Regions from separate parts of the Streptomyces sp. NPDC051684 genome, predicted to be linked through region 3. Evidence: riboswitches for the same ligand, from Rfam matches in the RefSeq annotation. Region 3 holds a riboswitch; each other region holds the start of a gene.
What was found. Region 3 has a riboswitch for cyclic di-AMP ahead of ACIA8D_RS09460 (M23 family metallopeptidase). Riboswitches for the same ligand answer to the same signal wherever they lie in the genome.

Region 1 (5,415 bases), on a different contig from region 3:
GCTGCGCGCGGTGTTCGAGGAGGAGCGGAGCCAGGCGGGACGCGGCAGCACGCTGCGCACTCTCTGGGAGGGCTTCGCGGTGGGCGTCGCGAACCCCAAGACGATCGTCTTCTTCGCGGCCGTGCTGCCCCAGTTCGTCGACCGGGAGGCGGGGCACACGGTGCTCCAAATGCTGCTCCTCGGCCTGGTGTTCAACGTCATCGCGATCGCCTCGGACAGCCTCTGGGGCCTCGCCGCGGCCACGGCCCGCACCTGGTTCGCCCGCTCCCCACGCCGCCTCGCGGCGGTCGGCGGCACGGGCGGGCTCGCGATGGTGGGCCTCGGTGTGACGGTGGCGCTCACGGGGCGGGCGGAGTAGTGCCGATCGTCGACGTGTCGCCCGAGGTCTCGCTCGCGTACGACACCTTCGGGAACCCGGCAGACTCGGCCGTGCTGCTCGTGATGGGCTTCGGTGCCCAGCTGATCGCCTGGGACGAGGACTTCTGCGCGGAGCTCGCGGGGCGCGGCCGGTACGTGATCCGCTTCGACAACCGGGACTGCGGTCTGTCGACGAAGTTCGACGCACACCCTGTGAACATGGGTGAGTTCATCGCCGCGGTGAGCGGCGGCGACCTCCCCACCGCCCTCGCGATGATCCCGTACCGCCTCCAGGACATGGCCGACGACGCCTTCGGCCTGCTCACGGCGCTCGGCATCGAGCAGGCGCACGTGGTCGGCGCGTCCATGGGCGGCATGATCGCCCAGACGATGGCGATCTCCCGGCCGGAGCGCGTCCTGACGCTGACCTCGATGATGTCGACGACGGGCGAGCCCGAGTACGGGCAGTCCTCGCCGCAGGCGCAGGCCGCGCTGTTCGCGCCGAAGCCGTCCGACCGCGAGGGCTACGTCGCGGCGGCGGACAGCTCCCTGCTGTGGGCGTCCAAGCGCCACGGCGATGCGGAGTACCTCCGCGACCTGGCGGCGCGCGGCTACGACCGTGCCTACTACCCGGCAGGAGTCGGGCGGCAGCTCGGGGCGATGGTCCTCAGCGGCTCCCGCGCGGACGGCCTGCGGAAGCTCAAGGTGCCGACGCTCGTGATCCACGGCCTGGACGACACACTGATCGACCCCAGTGGCGGCCGCCGCACCGCGGAACTGGTGCCCGGAGCCGAACTCCTGCTGCTGCCCGACATGGGCCACGACCGCCCCCGCGAGCTGTGGCCGGAGATCGTCGGGGCACTGGCGGCGCACACCGCCTGACGGCGCGGCTCACGCCACCCGCGTCGCCCCCGCGAACGGCATCTCGTCGATCGGGGCCACCCGCACCGGTGCGCTCGGGTTCGGGGCGTGGATCATCTTGCCGCCTCCGATGTAGAGGCCCACGTGGCTGATCGAGGAGTAGAAGAAGACCAGGTCGCCGGGTTGGAGCTGGGACTTCGGGACCCGCTGTCCGGCGTCGATCTGGCTGTAGGTGGTCCGGGGGATCGAGACCCCCGCCGCCTTGTACGCGGCCTGCGTCAGGCCCGAGCAGTCGAAGGCGGAGGGACCGGTGGCGCCCCATACGTAGGGGCTGCCAAGGGCGCCGTAGGCGAAGGAGATCGCGGCCTTGGCGCGGGAGTTGGGGGCCTGGGAGAGGTCGGCGCGCTCCGCGGAGCGTGAGGCGTGCCCGCTCTGTGCGGCGGAAGAGGTGCGCTCTTCGGGGGTGAGGCGGTCGAGGAGGCGGCGGGCCTCCGAGAGTTTTCGCTTCACCTTCTTCTTGTTGTCCGCCAGCTCCGCCTTCTTGGCGCGCAGTTCGGAGAGCGTGCCGTCGGCGTCGCCGCGCAGCTGGTCGATCTCGCGGAGTTCGCCCTGTACGCGGGTGACCGCGGCGGCCTGCCGCGCGCCGATGCGCTCCGTGAGCGAGGCCTTGTCGAGATAGGCGTCGGGGGAGGAGGAAAGGAGCAGCTGGACCGACGGGTCCACGCCTCCCGTGCGGTATTGGGAGGCCGCCACCGAACCCAGCTTCGCGCGCTCGGAGTTGAGGGACTCGGTGCGCCGGGACGCCTCGTCCTGGAGGGCGTCCACCTTCTTGCGCGCGCCGTCCGCCTGCTCCTTCGCGCCGTTGTACTTCTGGGTGGCGACCTCCGCCTCCTGGTACAGCCGGTCGACCTTCGCCTTCACCTGGGCGGGGCTGAACTCAGGCTCCGCGTGCGCCGCCCCGCCGTCGAGGGCGGTGACGCCGGCCGCGGAGGCGAGGGCGAGGGTGGCCGCGGTGCGGGCCCTGCCGGCGCTGAGCGGACGCGGTCGGGGCTTGCGGTGTGCTGCCGGCACAAGGTCCTCCTCTGGGGGCCGCCCGCGAACCGCACGAGCCCCGGTCGCGCGTCCGGCGGCGGCCCGCACAGGGGGAGCGGGTCGCCGCCGGACCTTTCTCGGCGGTGGTGTCCGACTGCCGCCCCTGGCCCGGGCGGCGGTGGGGAGCCGGTCACCTGAGCAAGGACGCTAAACCTCCGCGTAACGGGTTGGTGGCTGATTGTTCGCAACTGGCCCATTTGTTACGGGTGGTGGCAGAGGGTGACCGCTGGGCCTCCGAAGTGGTCCGAAACGGGCCCAAGTAGGCTCCGGCCCCATGGACGTACTCATCAACCTCTTCGTCGGTCTGCACATCATCGGCATCGCCTCGCTGCTCGGCGGCTTCCTCACGCAGATGTCGGCGATGAAGGAGGGCACGGCCCGCTTCAACAAGGCGATGCTGCACGGCGCCCTGACCATGCTGGTGACCGGTGTCGCCCTGGTCGGCCTCAACCAGGCCGACGGCAGCACCGTCAACAACATCAAGATCGGCGTGAAGCTCGCCATCCTGATCGTGATCCTCGGCATCGTCTATGTGAAGCGGGACGAGGAGAAGGCGGAGAAGGGCCTGTTCGCGACGGTCGGCGCGCTCACCGTCGCGAACATCTTCATTGCGGTGCTCTGGACCTGATCACTGGCGTCATCGGCAGCGCCGGCCGGGCTCAGGCAGGCCGCACCACGCTGTGGATCGACGACGTGCCGTCGTAGTAGATCGACTCCTCGCGCACGACCGCGCCCGGCTTCGGCGCGTGGACCATCATGCCGTCGCCCATGTATAGGCCGACGTGGCTGATGTCGTCGTAGAAGAACACCAGGTCACCGGGTTGGATGTCGGAGAGCGGCACCGTCTTGCCGATCTCGACCTGGTCCCAGGTCGTGCGCGGCAGCGAGATCCCCGCGGACTTCCACGCCGCCGCCGTCAGACCCGAGCAGTCGTACGAGTCCGGTCCCGTGGCACCCCACACGTACGGCTTGCCCTCCTGCGCCTTGGCGAACGCGAGCGCCTGCGCGGCCTTCGTCGCGTACGAGGCGTCCGAGGAACCGGACGAGGATCCGGAAGAGGAACCGGAGGACGAGCCGGACGACTGCTCCTGCTCCCTCGCCCGCTCGGCCGCCTTCCGCTTCGCGTCCTCCGCGGCCTTCTGCTTGGCGGCCAGCTCCGCCGCCTTCTTGCGGGCGGCCTCCTCCTTGGCCTTCTCGATCGCCGCGAGCCGCGCCTTCTCCTCGGCGGTCAGCTTGGACAGCAGCTGCCGCGCATCGGAGAGCTTCGTCTGCACGGTCTCCTTCGTGGACCTCAGCTCCGTCTGCGAGTCGGTGAGGTCCTCAAGGCTCGACTGCGCCTCGGTGCGCTTCTTCGCGGTCTCGCGCGTCTGCTTCTGATAGTCGTCGATCGACTTCTTCTGCTCGTCGGTCAGCCGGCTCATCAGCTGGCGCTGCGAGAAGTAGTCCTCCGGGTCGTCCGCGAGGAACATGGTCGCGGTGTCGCTCACACTGCCCGAGCGGTACTGCTCAGCGGCGTATCTGCCGAGCTTCTGGCGGGCCGTGTTCATGTCCTCCGTGCGCTGCGCGACATCGTCGAGGAGCTTGTCGACCTGCTGTTTCTTGGCGTCGGTCCGTTCCTTCGCCCCGTTGTACTTCTGGGTGGCGACCTCGGCCTGCCGGTAGAGGGTGTCGACCTTCTTCTGCACCTCTTCGAGGCGCGGCTTGGACGACGGCTGCGCGGGCGCGGCCTGTGCGGTCTGCGAGAGCAGGGCCACGGAGGTGAGGGCGGCGGTGGTGATGCCGACCGCGGGGGTCGTGCGGAGGCCGCCCGTCATCCGGGACCGGCTGCGGGGCTTGCGGTGCGACGCCAAGGCAGGCGACTCCTTCCGTCGTCCGCCTACCGGGTTAGCTGTCGGGTTCGGGCGTGGTGCGCGGAAGGCTGCCCTACGGTCGGCTGACCGATTCACCCCAAGGTCGGTTGGGTCCCCGGTTCCCTGCCTCGCGGCGTACGGGACTCGGCGGGGGCTTCCCGTTCGCCGCGACATTCGCGGACGGGGGGACGGGCTGCCCGGCTGCACCGTAGCCAACTCGTGTGGCTGCTGTGAAGGTTGATGTTCGATATGCCCGATACATTTTCGTGATCTGCCCTCCGGCGGGCTCTTGGAGTTCCGAAGGCAGCCACAGGTTGTCAGTGGGGCGGCCTAGACTCGTAGAGCGATGAGCAGCCTCTTTGACGACAGCTTCCTGACCGGCCTCCAGAAGGGCGCGCCCGGCTCTCCGAGCGGTGAGCAGGAACCCCCGCCGCCGCCTCCGGACCCCGAGTACGACGACGGGGCCCCGGAGCCGATGCCGGACGGGCTGTTCGGCGTGCCCCCGGAGCGGGACGCGTACTACCGGGACGGCGCCCCGCGCCCCGTCCTCGACTCGGCGACCCTCCTGGAGGGGCTGAACGAGAACCAGCAGGCGGCCGTCGTGCACGGCGGCACTCCGCTGCTCATCGTCGCGGGCGCCGGCTCCGGCAAGACCCGCGTCCTCACGCACCGCATCGCGTACCTGCTCGCCGAGCGCGGCGTGCACCCCGGCCAGATCCTCGCGATCACGTTCACGAACAAGGCCGCGGGCGAGATGAAGGAGCGTGTCGAGGACCTGGTGGGCCCGCGGGCGAACGCGATGTGGGTCTCCACCTTCCACAGCGCGTGCGTGCGCATCCTGCGCCGCGAGTCGAAGAAGCTCGGCTTCACGTCCTCCTTCTCGATCTACGACGCCGCCGACAGCAAGCGGCTCATGGCGCTCGTCTGCCGCGACCTGGACCTGGACCCGAAGAAGTTCCCGCCGAAGTCCTTCAGCGCCAAGATCAGCAACCTCAAGAACGAGCTGATCGACGAGGAGGACTTCGCCGCGACCGCCGCCGACGGCTTCGAGAAGACCCTCGCCCAGGCCTACGCGATGTACCAGGCACGCCTGCGCGAGGCGAACGCGCTGGACTTCGACGACCTGATCATGACGACGGTCAACCTGCTGCGCGCGTTCCCGGACGTCGCCGAGCACTACCGCCGCCGCTTCCGCCACGTCCTCGTCGACGAGTACCAGGACACCAACCACGCGCAGTACGCGCTGGTGCGCGAG
Region 2 (5,415 bases), on a different contig from region 3:
GGCGCCTGGCCCGCGACTTCGCCACGCACTACGGCGGCCGCCCGGCCGCAACGGCCGTCGCCGAGTACGAGGACTTCGCGACGTCCCTGGCGCTGCTCCGCCACCGCGGCCGCAGGGGAAAGGCGGGCACGGACTTCGTCACCCGGGAGCGCGAGCTCCTCGAGGCGCTGTGGGCGCGGCGCGCCTACGCGCGGCCGGCGCTCGCGTACGGCTCCCAGATCGCGGCGCCGATGTGGCTGCCCCCGGTGTACGCGGGCCCCTTGGCGCAGGGCCTCGCGTACCCGACGTACTCCTACAACCCCTACCGGTACTGAGGCCGGCCCTGCCGAGGGCTCACGCGGAAGCCGCCGTCAGCCGGTCGAGCTCCGGCTGCGTGAGGTGCAGGTCCGCCGCCGCGAGCAGCGCCGGGAGCTGTTCGCGGGTGCGCGCGGACGCGATCGGCGCCGTCACCGTGGGCTGCGCGGCGAGCCAGGCGAGGGCGACCGTGGCGATCTCGGTGTCGTGGGCGCGCGCGACCTCGTCGAGGACGGTGAGGACCCGCTGCCCGCGCTCGGTCTCCAGGTACGCGCCGGCCTTGCCCGCGCGGGGGCTGTCGACCTGCTGCCCCGGCCGGTACTTGCCGGTCAGGAAGCCGGAGGCGAGCGCGGAGTACGGCGCGGCCCCGAGGCCCCCGCGGGCGGCGACGTCCTGGAGTTCGCCCTCGTACGTGTCGCGCGAGACGAGGTTGTAGTGCGGCTGGAGCGCGACGTAGCGGGCGAGGCCCTCGCGGTCGGAGAAGTCGAGGGACTCCTGAAGGCGCCGCGCGGAGATGTTGGACGCGGCGATGTGTCGTACCTTGCCCGCCTTCACCAGTTCGTCGAGGGCGCCGATGATCTCCTCGACCGGCACCTCGGGGTTGTCGTAGTGCGTGTAGTACAGGTCGATGTGGTCGGTGCCCAGGCGCTTCAGGGAGGCGTCGGCCGCGGCCTTGATGGTGGCGGCGGACAGGCCCTGGAACTCGGGGTGCTGGCTGCCCTTGGTGGCGACGACCACGTCGTCGCGGCGGCCGCGCGAGGCGAGCCACTTGCCGATGACGGTCTCCGACTCACCGCCCCGGTTGCCGTCCACCCAGGCCGAGTACACGTCGGCGGTGTCGATGAAGTTGCCGCCCGCGGCGACGTACGCGTCGAGCACGGCGAAGGACGTGGCCTCGTCGGCGGTCCAGCCGAAGACGTTGCCGCCCAGGTTCAGCGGGAAGACCTCGAGGTCGGAGGTGCCGAGCTTGCGCAGCGAGGGAGAGGAGGAAGTCATGCCCTGCCTCAACACCCGTACGGAACACGGTATTCCGGGATCGGGCGGAGCAAGGGCGAACCGGCAGCCCTGACGTCGGGGGGTCAGCGCCAGGACCGCCGGGGTTCACAGGCTCTCAGGGGGTGAGGCCCTTGTCGCGCAGCCAGGACGCCGGGTCGACGCCGGTGGACTGCCCGTCGGGGTGGACCTCCAGGTGGAGGTGCGGCCCGGTGACATTGCCGGTGGCGCCCACGCGGCCGATGACATCGCCGGTGGAGACCTTCTGGCCCGCGCTGACATTGAGCGAGGACTGGTGGCAGAACCACAGCTCGGTGCCGTCGTCGAGGGTGAGCACCGTGCGGTAGCCGTACGCGCCCGCCCAGCCGGCCTCCGTGACCGTGCCGGAGTGGATGGCGCGGATCGGGGTACCGGTGGAGGCGGCGAAGTCCAGACCCGTGTGGTAGCCGGAGGACCACATGGAGCCGGGCTGGCCGAAGGTGCCGGAGAGCGTGTAGGAGGCGACCGGGAGCTTGAAGGAGGCGGCCAGCTTGCGCAGGCGCTCGGCCTCGGCCTTGCGGCGGGCCTCCGCCTCGGCCTTCTTCTTCGCGGCGATCTCCTTGGCCCTGGCCGCGTCCTGCTTGGCGGCGGCCTCCTCGGCGGCCTGCTTGGCGGCGGCTTCCTCGGCGGCCTGCTTCGCGGTGGCGTCGGCCGCGTCCTGCTGCGTCTCGGCCTGCTGCATGATGCGGGCCCGCAGCGCCTCGCCGGCGCCGGTCTGTCCGTCGGCGGCCTCGGCCTGGGTGATTCCGGCGCCGCTCAGCGGGGAGGCCGTGGCGTCGGAGTCGGAACCGGAGTCCGAACCGTCGGATATCAGCGAGCCCACACCCGGCAGCGACTTGGCCTCGGGCAGCGAGTCCTTGACCGCGGAGAGGTCGGGCATGGAGATGTGGACCGGCGGCTTGCCGCCCTGTGCGGTGGCGATACCGCCCGCACCGACGGCGGCGACCACGCCGACGCCGAGAACAGTGGAGCTGCGCGCGAATCCACCGCGACGGCGGGCTACGCGATGCCTGCCGCGGAGGGGAGCGACGGAATCCTCGGTGGGATTCCACTCCTCCCAGGTCTCCTGCTCGACGCCGGAGTGGTCTTCGGGGCCGTAGAAGAAGTCGGGGGCAGGCCGGTTGGACGCCACGGGGGCGCTCTCCTTTCCTTCCTTCTCGCCTACCGGGTTAGCTGACGGGTTCGGAGCAGGAAGGTCTCCTACGAACACCAAAGGTGTCCGATTCACCCCAAGTTGGTGGTTCCCCGGCTCCCTTGCGGGATTAGGCGCGTGCGCACGGAGCCGTCTCTTGTGACGGCTGGGACGACCGCGCTGCGTTATCGAACGTTAATAGACAGCAGACAGTAATTCCAAGCGCTTCCCACTGATCGTTCACGACTCTGGCCAGGACTTATCGGGACACCAGTGGGCGGATCGGGGCGAGTTGACGTCACACCCTGCCCACATTCAACGAACTCAATCTTCTGACGGTGCGTCAATTGTTATGCGGAGCGACGCCGTTCGACTACGGTCGGCTACCTCGGGTAACAAACGATCAAGGACCTCAGGTGCGCCGCACGGCGAGCAGCGCCATGTCGTCCGTCGTCCCGTTGCCGGTGTGCGCGCGCACCTCCGCGGCGAGGGCCGCGAGGAGTTCCTCGGGCCCCGGGAAGACACGGCCGGACAGCCGCGCCGCCGGATCGTAGAAGCGGCCGCTCGGGTCGCGCGCCTCGGAGAGCCCGTCGGTGTAGAGCAGCAGCGTGGCCGCGGACGGGAACGCCGCCTCGACGGCCCGGTCGGGCCAGCTGCCGAGTTCGCTCATGCCGAGCGGCAGCGCCGCCTGGCACGGGTCGAGTGCGCGTACGGTGCCGTCGCCGAGCAGCAGCAGCGGGGCGGGGTGACCGCGGTTGAGGACCCGGACGAGGTCGACGCCGTGCGGGATCTCGGCGAGCACCGCGGTGGTGAAGCCCTCGAAGTCGTCGATGCCGCTGCGCCGGGTGCCCTCGCGGGCCAGGGCCCGCTCCAGGCGCTGGGCGACCGCCTCCAGGGAACCCTCCTGCTCGGCGGCCTCCCGGAACGCGCCGATGACGACGGCGACCGCGGCGACCGCGCCGAGGCCCTTGCCGCGCACGTCACCGACGATGATCCGGATGCCGTGCGGGGTGTCCTGGACCGCATACAGGTCACCGCCGATGAACGCGTCGGCCTGCGCCGCCTCGTAGCGCGCCGCGATGGCGAGACCGCCGAGCCGGCGGGCCGGTTCGGGCAGCACCGCCAACTGCGCGGCCTGGGCGATCTCGCGGGCGGAGGCCAGCTGCTGGTAGCTGCGGTACACGATCCGGTTGAGCACACAGGCCAGCAGGCAGACGGTGGCCACGGTGACGATCTCGGTGACGAACACGGAGTCGAGGTGTTCCGTGAAGCGCAGGTGCACCGCGACGATCGCGCCGATCGACACCACGCCGACCAGGACCGTCGCACCGAGCGAGAAGAACGGGGCGGCCACCAGGGGCGCCGCGCTGAACAGGGGGGCGCCGGGAAAGCCGCTGGGGGTCACGTACTCGTAGACCGCGCCGCCGACGACGAGCAGCAGGGGCAGCAGCCGCAGGAAGACCCGGGTGCCCGCGACCTCGGAGTCGCGCCCCCTCCGTCTCCCGCCGGTGCCTCCTGTTCGCTGCCCCACCACTCGTCTCCTGCCGCTCCCTGCCAGCTTCCGGCGTCTCACCAAGAGTTCCTGCACGGCGGCGCCGAGGCGAGCAGGGGTGGGCCGTACGGGTGGGGAACGTGACGGGCGCAACACCGGCGACACAGGCGGCGCGGGCGGACACGGGGACAGAAAAAAACCGAGGCCGGAATCTCGATGAGATTCCGGCCTCGGTCTTCAGTAGCGGGGACAGGATTTGAACCTGCGACCTCTGGGTTATGAGCCCAGCGAGCTACCGAGCTGCTCCACCCCGCGCCGTTGTGTTCACAACTCTACGCCATCAGGGGGAGTGAACGCGAATCGGTTCGCGTGACCGCTCACGCGGCGGCGTGCGTGAGCGTCTCCCACGCCACGAACAGGTCGTCCGTCCCCTCCGGCCGCTGCGTGCGGGTGAGCTTCTCGGTCTGCGGGAGATCCATCTTCAGCCGCCCCTGCAGGTGCTGGAGGCCGACCTCCGTGTCGGGCCCCATGTCGCGCTGCACCTTCCCGCCGCACAGCCAGGACGGGGCCTTGGCGCCCAGCTGGTACTTGGAGTGCAGTTCGAGCGCGGCGGCGAGCCGGTCCTTCACCTCCCCGTACAGGTCGACGCCCTGGTGCCAGGCGGTCTCGGCCATGTGGGAGGTGGCGGCGAGGGAGTAGCTGGCGTGCTTGAAGTTGCGGCAGGTCTCCTGCGCGAGCCCGTCCTTGAAGGTCTTCTGCCCGAACCAGTACGTCTGCAGTTCCTTCGGGGTGTCGATGCCGCTGCCCTTCGGTTTCACCGGCAGCTTTCCGTCGGAGGAGAGGTAGAAGTACGCGGGGACGCGGGCGCGGAAGTGCCCGACGGCCTGGTCGAAGGCGCTCTGGTCGTTGAGGTAGACGGCCATGCTCATCGTCGCGTCGGCCATCACCAGGTCCCAGTTGCCGTTGAAGTCGGCGGAACCGCCGCGCACTTCGGGCAGATACGCCTCGCGCAGCATCCGCTGGAACTTCAGCTCCTGCCCGTCCGGCCAGTTCTTGTACGTGTACTGCATGAGTTCGCCGGCCTTCGCCCAGGACGTGCCGGCCCATGCGGCCTGGAGCCCGGCGTTGTCCTCGCTGTGCCCGGTGACCTTGTCCGCCCAGGCGTTCATGATCTCGACGGCCTTGGCGGCGTGGGCCCTGTCACGGGTGATGTTCCACAGCAGGGCCTGCGTATAGGCGGCGATGGCGTCCTCGCGCTCCTCGACGCAGCCCTGTCCGGCCTGGGCGTCGAAGGGGCACTCCACGGTCGCGTACGGCTTGGCCTCGTAGTCGAGGTCGGCGTACTTGCTGGCGCTCATCTCCTTGTACGCGGAGATCCACGGCTCCTGTTTGCGGGCCACGTGGTCGCGGACCGCGGCCAGTTGACCCTTGCCGACGAGGACGCCGGGGTGCGCGAAGGGGCCGC
Region 3 (5,415 bases):
CGGCGACATCGACCCCGAGCAGACGCTGGCCTGGGTCGAGCGGTACTTCGGCTCCATCCCCGGCCACGACGGCAAGCCCGCCCCGCGCGACGGCGCGCTCCCGGAGGTCATCGGTGAGCAGCAGCGCGAGGTCGTCGAGGAGGAGGTCCCGGCGCGCGCCCTCATGTCGGCGTACCGGCTTCCGCAGGACGGTACGCGCGCGTGCGACGCCGCCGATCTCGCCCTGACCGTCCTGGGCGGCGGCGAGTCGTCCCGGCTCTACAACCGCCTCGTACGCCGTGACCGCACCGCCGTGGCGGCCGGCTTCGGGCTGCTGCGCCTCGCCGGAGCGCCCTCCCTGGGCTGGCTGGACGTGAAGACCTCCGGGGACGTCGAGGTGCCGGTCATCGAGGCCGCCGTCGACGAGGAGCTCGCCCGGTTCGCCGAGGAGGGCCCGAGCCCGGAGGAAATGGAGCGCGCCCAGGCCCAGTTGGAGCGCGAGTGGCTGGACCGCCTGGGGACGGTCGCGGGGCGCGCCGACGAGCTGTGCCGCTACGCCGTCCTGTTCGGCGACCCGCAGCTCGCCCTGACCGCCGTGGGGCGCGTCCTGGAGGTGACCGCCGAGGACGTCCAGGAGATCGCCAAGGCGCGCCTGCGTCCCGACAACCGCGCGTCCCTCGTGTACGAGCCGACCGCACCCGCCGACACCGAGACCGCCGAGATCACCGAGGAGGCGGGCCAGTGACGGAGCAGCTCGCGAACATGGACTTCCACCCCCGGCCGCAGGCGGGCGAGCCCAAGCCGTGGGCGTTCCCGGCCCCGGAGCGCGGCGCGCTGCCCAACGGCCTGACGGTGCTGCGCTGCCACCGGCCCGGCCAGCAGGTCGTCGCCGTGGAGGTGCACCTGGACGCGCCGTTGGACGCCGAACCGAAGGGTCTGGACGGCGTCTCGACCATCATGGCGCGGGCCCTCAACGAGGGCACCGACAAGCACTCCGCCGAGGAGTTCGCTGCCGAGCTGGAGCGCTGCGGCGCCACGATGGACGCGCACGCCGACCACCCCGGTGTCCGCGCTTCCCTCGAAGTGCCGGCCTCGCGCCTCTCCAAGGGCCTCGCCCTCCTGGCCGACGCCCTGCGCGCCCCCGCCTTCGACGACAGCGAGATCGAGCGCCTCGTCCGCAACCGCTTGGACGAGATCCCGCACGAGAGCGCCAACCCGGCCCGGCGCGCCGCCAAGGAGCTCTCCAAGCAGCTCTTCCCGGCCGACACGCGCGTGTCGCGCCCGCGCCAGGGCACCGAGGAGACCGTCTCGGCCATCGACGCGGCGGCCGTGCGCGCCTTCTACGACCGCCACGTACGCCCCGCCACCGCCACGGCCGTCGTCGTCGGTGACCTGACGGGCATCGACCTGGACGCCCTCCTCGCCGACACGCTCGGCGCCTGGACGGGCGACACCGCCGAGCCGCGCCCGGTGCCCCCGGTCGTCGCCGACGACACCGGCCGCGTGATCATTGTGGACCGCCCGGGCGCCGTGCAGACCCAGTTGCTCATCGGCCGGGTCGGACCGGACAAGCACGACCGTGTGTGGCCCGCTCAGGTCCTCGGCACGTACTGCCTGGGCGGCACCCTGACGTCGCGTCTGGACCGCGTGCTGCGCGAGGAGAAGGGCTACACCTACGGTGTGCGCTCCTTCGCCCAGGTGCTGCGTTCCGCGCCCGACGGCAGCGGTGCGGCGATGCTCGCCATCAGCGGCTCGGTGGACACGCCGAACACCGGGCCCGCGCTCGACGACCTCTGGAAGGTGCTGCGCACGCTGGCGGCCGAGGGGCTCACGGATGCCGAACGGGACACCGCCGTGCAGAACTTGGTGGGCGTGGCCCCGCTGAAGTTCGAGACCGCCGCGGCCGTCGCGAGCACCCTCGCCGACCAGGTCGAGCAGCACCTGCCGGACGACTTCCAGGCGCAGGTCTACCGGCAGCTGGCCGCCACGGGCACCGTGGAGGCCACGGCGGCCGTCGTGAGCGCGTTCCCCGCGGATCGTCTGGTGACGATCCTCGTGGGCGACGCCGCGCAGATCGAGGAGCCGGTCAAGGCGCTCGGCATCGGCGAGGTCACGGTGGTCGCGGGCTGACCGCGTTTCCCGAGGCAGCTCACGAAGCCCCGGCGCCGTCCTCGGCCGCCGGGGCTTCGTGGTGTCCGTCACGATCTTCTTCAATCACTACACGATCACAAATGTCCGAATTGGTGTAGAGGTTGCCTCTCTGGTCTGTGGCGTGCACTACAAAAGCCGGGTTCTGTTTGTCGATCCAAAGACGCCCCGCTTAGCGTTCCCTCCGGCTGTCCGCCAGACGTACGTCGCGCCCGCGACACCGGACAGTCATCGCCGAGTCCCCGTGGTGCGAGCCAGGGGAGCCGGGGACCCACCGAAGTCCCTGGGGTGAATCGGGCGCTCTTCCCGTCAGGGGAGGGGGCCTGTAGGAGACCTTCCTGCTCCGAACCCGTCAGCTAACCCGGTAGGCGAGAAGGAAGGAAAGGACCAGCCACTTCATGGGGTTCACCCGTGCCACCGGGAAGCACCGCCGTCCCAGCCGCCTGACGCGTACCACCGCTCAGGTCGCGGGCGTCGCCGCGATCACCACGACGGGCGTGGTGGGCGGTCTCGCCGCCCCCGCCCTCGCCGCCGACACCGCGGCAGTGCCGCACGACGGCCTCACGCAGGCCGTCGCCATCGGCGACTCCCTCGCCGACCAGATCGACGCGCAGGCCTCCGCGCAGCAGAAGGCCGCCGCCAAGGCGAAGGCCGAGGCCGAGGCGAAGAAGAAGGCCGAGGAGGCCAAGCGCAAGGCCGAGGCCGAGGCCAAGAAGCGGGCCGCGGAGAAGGCCAAGAAGGAGCGCGAGGCCAAGGAGCGCGCCGCCCGTGAGGCCGAGCGCAAGCGCCTGAACAGCTTCGTGGCGCCGATCTCCGGCTCGTACGTCTCCACCTCCTACCAGGCCGGCAGCGGCCTGTGGTCCTCCGGCAGCCACACCGGCATCGACTTCCACGCCTCCAGCGGCACCTCGGTGCACGCGGTCGGCCGCGGCACCGTCGTCGAGGCCGGCTGGGGCGGCGCGTACGGCAACAACGTCGTGATCAAGATGAACGACGGTACGTACACCCAGTACGGTCACATGTCCTCGATCGGCGTCTCCGTCGGCCAGGACGTCACCCCCGGCCAGCAGATAGGCCTCTCCGGGGCGACCGGCAACGTCACGGGCCCGCACCTCCACTTCGAGGCCCGCACCGGCCCCGACTACGGCTCGGACATCGACCCCGTCGCGTACCTGCGCCAGCACGGTGTGAACGTCTGACCCGACAGCACACTCCACGAAAGCCCCGGCTCACCGAGCCGGGGCTTTCGCGTGCTCGGGTCCGCACTGTCCAAAAAATATCCCCGGATTCAGTTCCCTCGTCGGAAATTCAAGTCCGGTGGAATAGAGTCTCCCGGTAAACGTTCCGGCCGCGCGTCACGCGTGTTTGACCGGGCGTCAATCGACCGCGTATCGCGGGCATTGAGGCGGAGGTCGAGTCATGCGCATTCCCGCGCAGTCGGTATGCACAGCGATCCGCGACGACATCGTCGCCGGCGTCTACGAGCGCGGCGGCAGACTCACCGAGGAACTGCTCGCGCGCCGCTACGGGGTCTCGCGCGTGCCCGTAAGGGAGGCGCTGCGCACCCTGGAGGCGGAGGGGTTCGTCGTCACGCGCAGGCACGCGGGCGCGTGCGTGGCCGAACCCACCGAGCGGGAGGCGGCCGACCTCCTGGAGATCCGCATGCTGCTCGAACCCATGGGTGCCGCCCGCGCCGCGCAGCGCCGCACCGAGGCCCACCTCAAGGTCCTGCGCGGCCTGGTCAGGCTGGGGCAGGAGCGCGCCAGGCGGGGTCAGAGCGAGGATCTGCGCTCCCTCGGAAGCTGGTTCCACGAGACGCTCGTCCAGGCCTCCGGCAGCCCCGGCCTGATCACCCTGCTCACCCAGCTCCGGCACAAGATCGCCTGGATGTACGCCGTGGAGAGTCCGGCCCGACCGGTCGAGTCCTGGGCCGAGCACGGCGCCATCGTCGACGCCGTGGCGCGGGGCGACGCGGAGCGTGCGCGCGCCCTGGCCGCCCTGCACACCGAGCGCGCGACGGCCGCCCACAAGTTGCGCGCCCCCCGCGCGGGCGAGCGTGTGAGGACTTCGCAACATGCAGTCAACACGGTGGGCCGCCAGATTTAACAACGGCGCCGTATACAAATAAGTGCGCTATTCGGTGAATGGGTCGGACGAGGTGCGGGGGTATTTCCGCTGCCTATTTCCGCCTGCTTTCCGTCGCCCAATTCTCGGCGCGGCAGTGAACGAAAAAGCCGCGCACCCCCGAAAGGGGCGCGCGGCTCAGTCGTACAGCTTTTGTCTTTTACGTCAGACGGTCTCGGGAAGCTCCTCGAGCCCCTCGGCGACCAGCTTCGCCAGACGGTCGAGCGCGGCGTCCGCGCCCTCGGCGTCGGAGGCCAGCACGATCTCCTCGCCGCCCTGCGCGCCCAGGCCGAGCACGGCCAGCATGGAGGCGGCGTTGACGGGGTTGCCGTCGGCCTTGGCGATCGTCACGGGAACGCCGGCCGCCGTGGCAGCGCGGACGAAGATGGAAGCGGGGCGGGCGTGGAGGCCCTCGGCCCAGCCGACGTTGACGCGGCGCTCAGCCATGTGATGCTGCCCTTCAGGTGTCTCACGGTTGTCTAGACCAGTGTTCCATACCGGGAGGCGTGCGTGACGCGGACCCAGGTCCTCGCCGGCACGGCCCTTCGGTCCTCCATAGGGTGCCTTCCGTACGCACGGGCCGCGACCCGTACGACCGACCGCCGTCCGTCGGTGCCCGGCCCTACTCTTGCGGCATGGAGACCCCGTCGGACCGGCATGTGTACCCCGCCCACTGGGAGGCCGACGTGGTGCTGCGCGACGGCGGCACCGCGCGGATCAGGCCCATCACGACCGCGGACGCCGAGCACCTGACCAGCTTCTACGAGCAGGTCTCGGACGAGTCGAAGTACTACCGCTTCTTCGCGCCCTACCCCCGCCTGTCCGCCAAGGACGTGCACCGCTTCACCCATCACGACTACGTGGACCGGGTCGGCCTCGCGGTGACCGTGGGCGGCGAGTTCATCGCCACGGTGCGCTACGACCGGATCAACGCGCAGGGCATGCCGGCGACAGCGCCCGCCGACGAGGCGGAGGTCGCCTTCCTCGTGCAGGACGCCCACCAGGGCCGCGGCGTCGCCTCCGCGCTCCTGGAGCACATCGCGGCCGTCGCCCGGGAGCGCGGCATCCGCCGGTTCGCCGCCGAGGTGCTGCCCGCCAACAGCAAGATGATCAAGGTCTTCCGGGACGCCGGATACACGCAGAAGCGCAGCTTCGAGGACGGCG

Region 1: another riboswitch for cyclic di-AMP. It lies ahead of ACIA8D_RS01325 (NlpC/P60 family protein); the one in region 3 lies ahead of ACIA8D_RS09460 (M23 family metallopeptidase).
Region 2: another riboswitch for cyclic di-AMP. It lies ahead of ACIA8D_RS04265 (M23 family metallopeptidase); the one in region 3 lies ahead of ACIA8D_RS09460 (M23 family metallopeptidase).

What each region holds. Positions count from the first base shown of each region.
Region 1 covers NZ_JBITCS010000001.1:279,608-285,022, reverse strand. Annotated here, with positions in the region: gene ACIA8D_RS01345 (LysE family translocator) at 1-358, shown strand, start outside; gene ACIA8D_RS01340 (alpha/beta fold hydrolase) at 358-1,239, shown strand; gene ACIA8D_RS01335 (NlpC/P60 family protein) at 1,249-2,289, opposite strand; gene ACIA8D_RS01330 (hypothetical protein) at 2,585-2,938, shown strand; gene ACIA8D_RS01325 (NlpC/P60 family protein) at 2,970-4,160, opposite strand; cyclic di-AMP (ydaO/yuaA leader) riboswitch at 4,168-4,320, opposite strand; gene pcrA (DNA helicase PcrA) at 4,507-5,415, shown strand, end outside.
Region 2 covers NZ_JBITCS010000003.1:19,820-25,234, forward strand. Annotated here, with positions in the region: gene ACIA8D_RS04255 (PrsW family intramembrane metalloprotease) at 1-314, shown strand, start outside; gene ACIA8D_RS04260 (aldo/keto reductase) at 334-1,290, opposite strand; gene ACIA8D_RS04265 (M23 family metallopeptidase) at 1,406-2,458, opposite strand; cyclic di-AMP (ydaO/yuaA leader) riboswitch at 2,470-2,605, opposite strand; gene ACIA8D_RS04270 (PP2C family protein-serine/threonine phosphatase) at 2,871-3,989, opposite strand; tRNA gene ACIA8D_RS04275 (tRNA-Met) at 4,192-4,265, opposite strand; gene ACIA8D_RS04280 (alginate lyase family protein) at 4,328-5,415, opposite strand, start outside.
Region 3 covers NZ_JBITCS010000006.1:81,433-86,847, forward strand. Annotated here, with positions in the region: gene ACIA8D_RS09450 (M16 family metallopeptidase) at 1-724, shown strand, start outside; gene ACIA8D_RS09455 (M16 family metallopeptidase) at 742-2,109, shown strand; cyclic di-AMP (ydaO/yuaA leader) riboswitch at 2,350-2,513, shown strand; gene ACIA8D_RS09460 (M23 family metallopeptidase) at 2,526-3,326, shown strand; gene ACIA8D_RS09465 (GntR family transcriptional regulator) at 3,547-4,233, shown strand; gene ACIA8D_RS09470 (HPr family phosphocarrier protein) at 4,417-4,698, opposite strand; gene ACIA8D_RS09475 (GNAT family N-acetyltransferase) at 4,887-5,415, shown strand, end outside.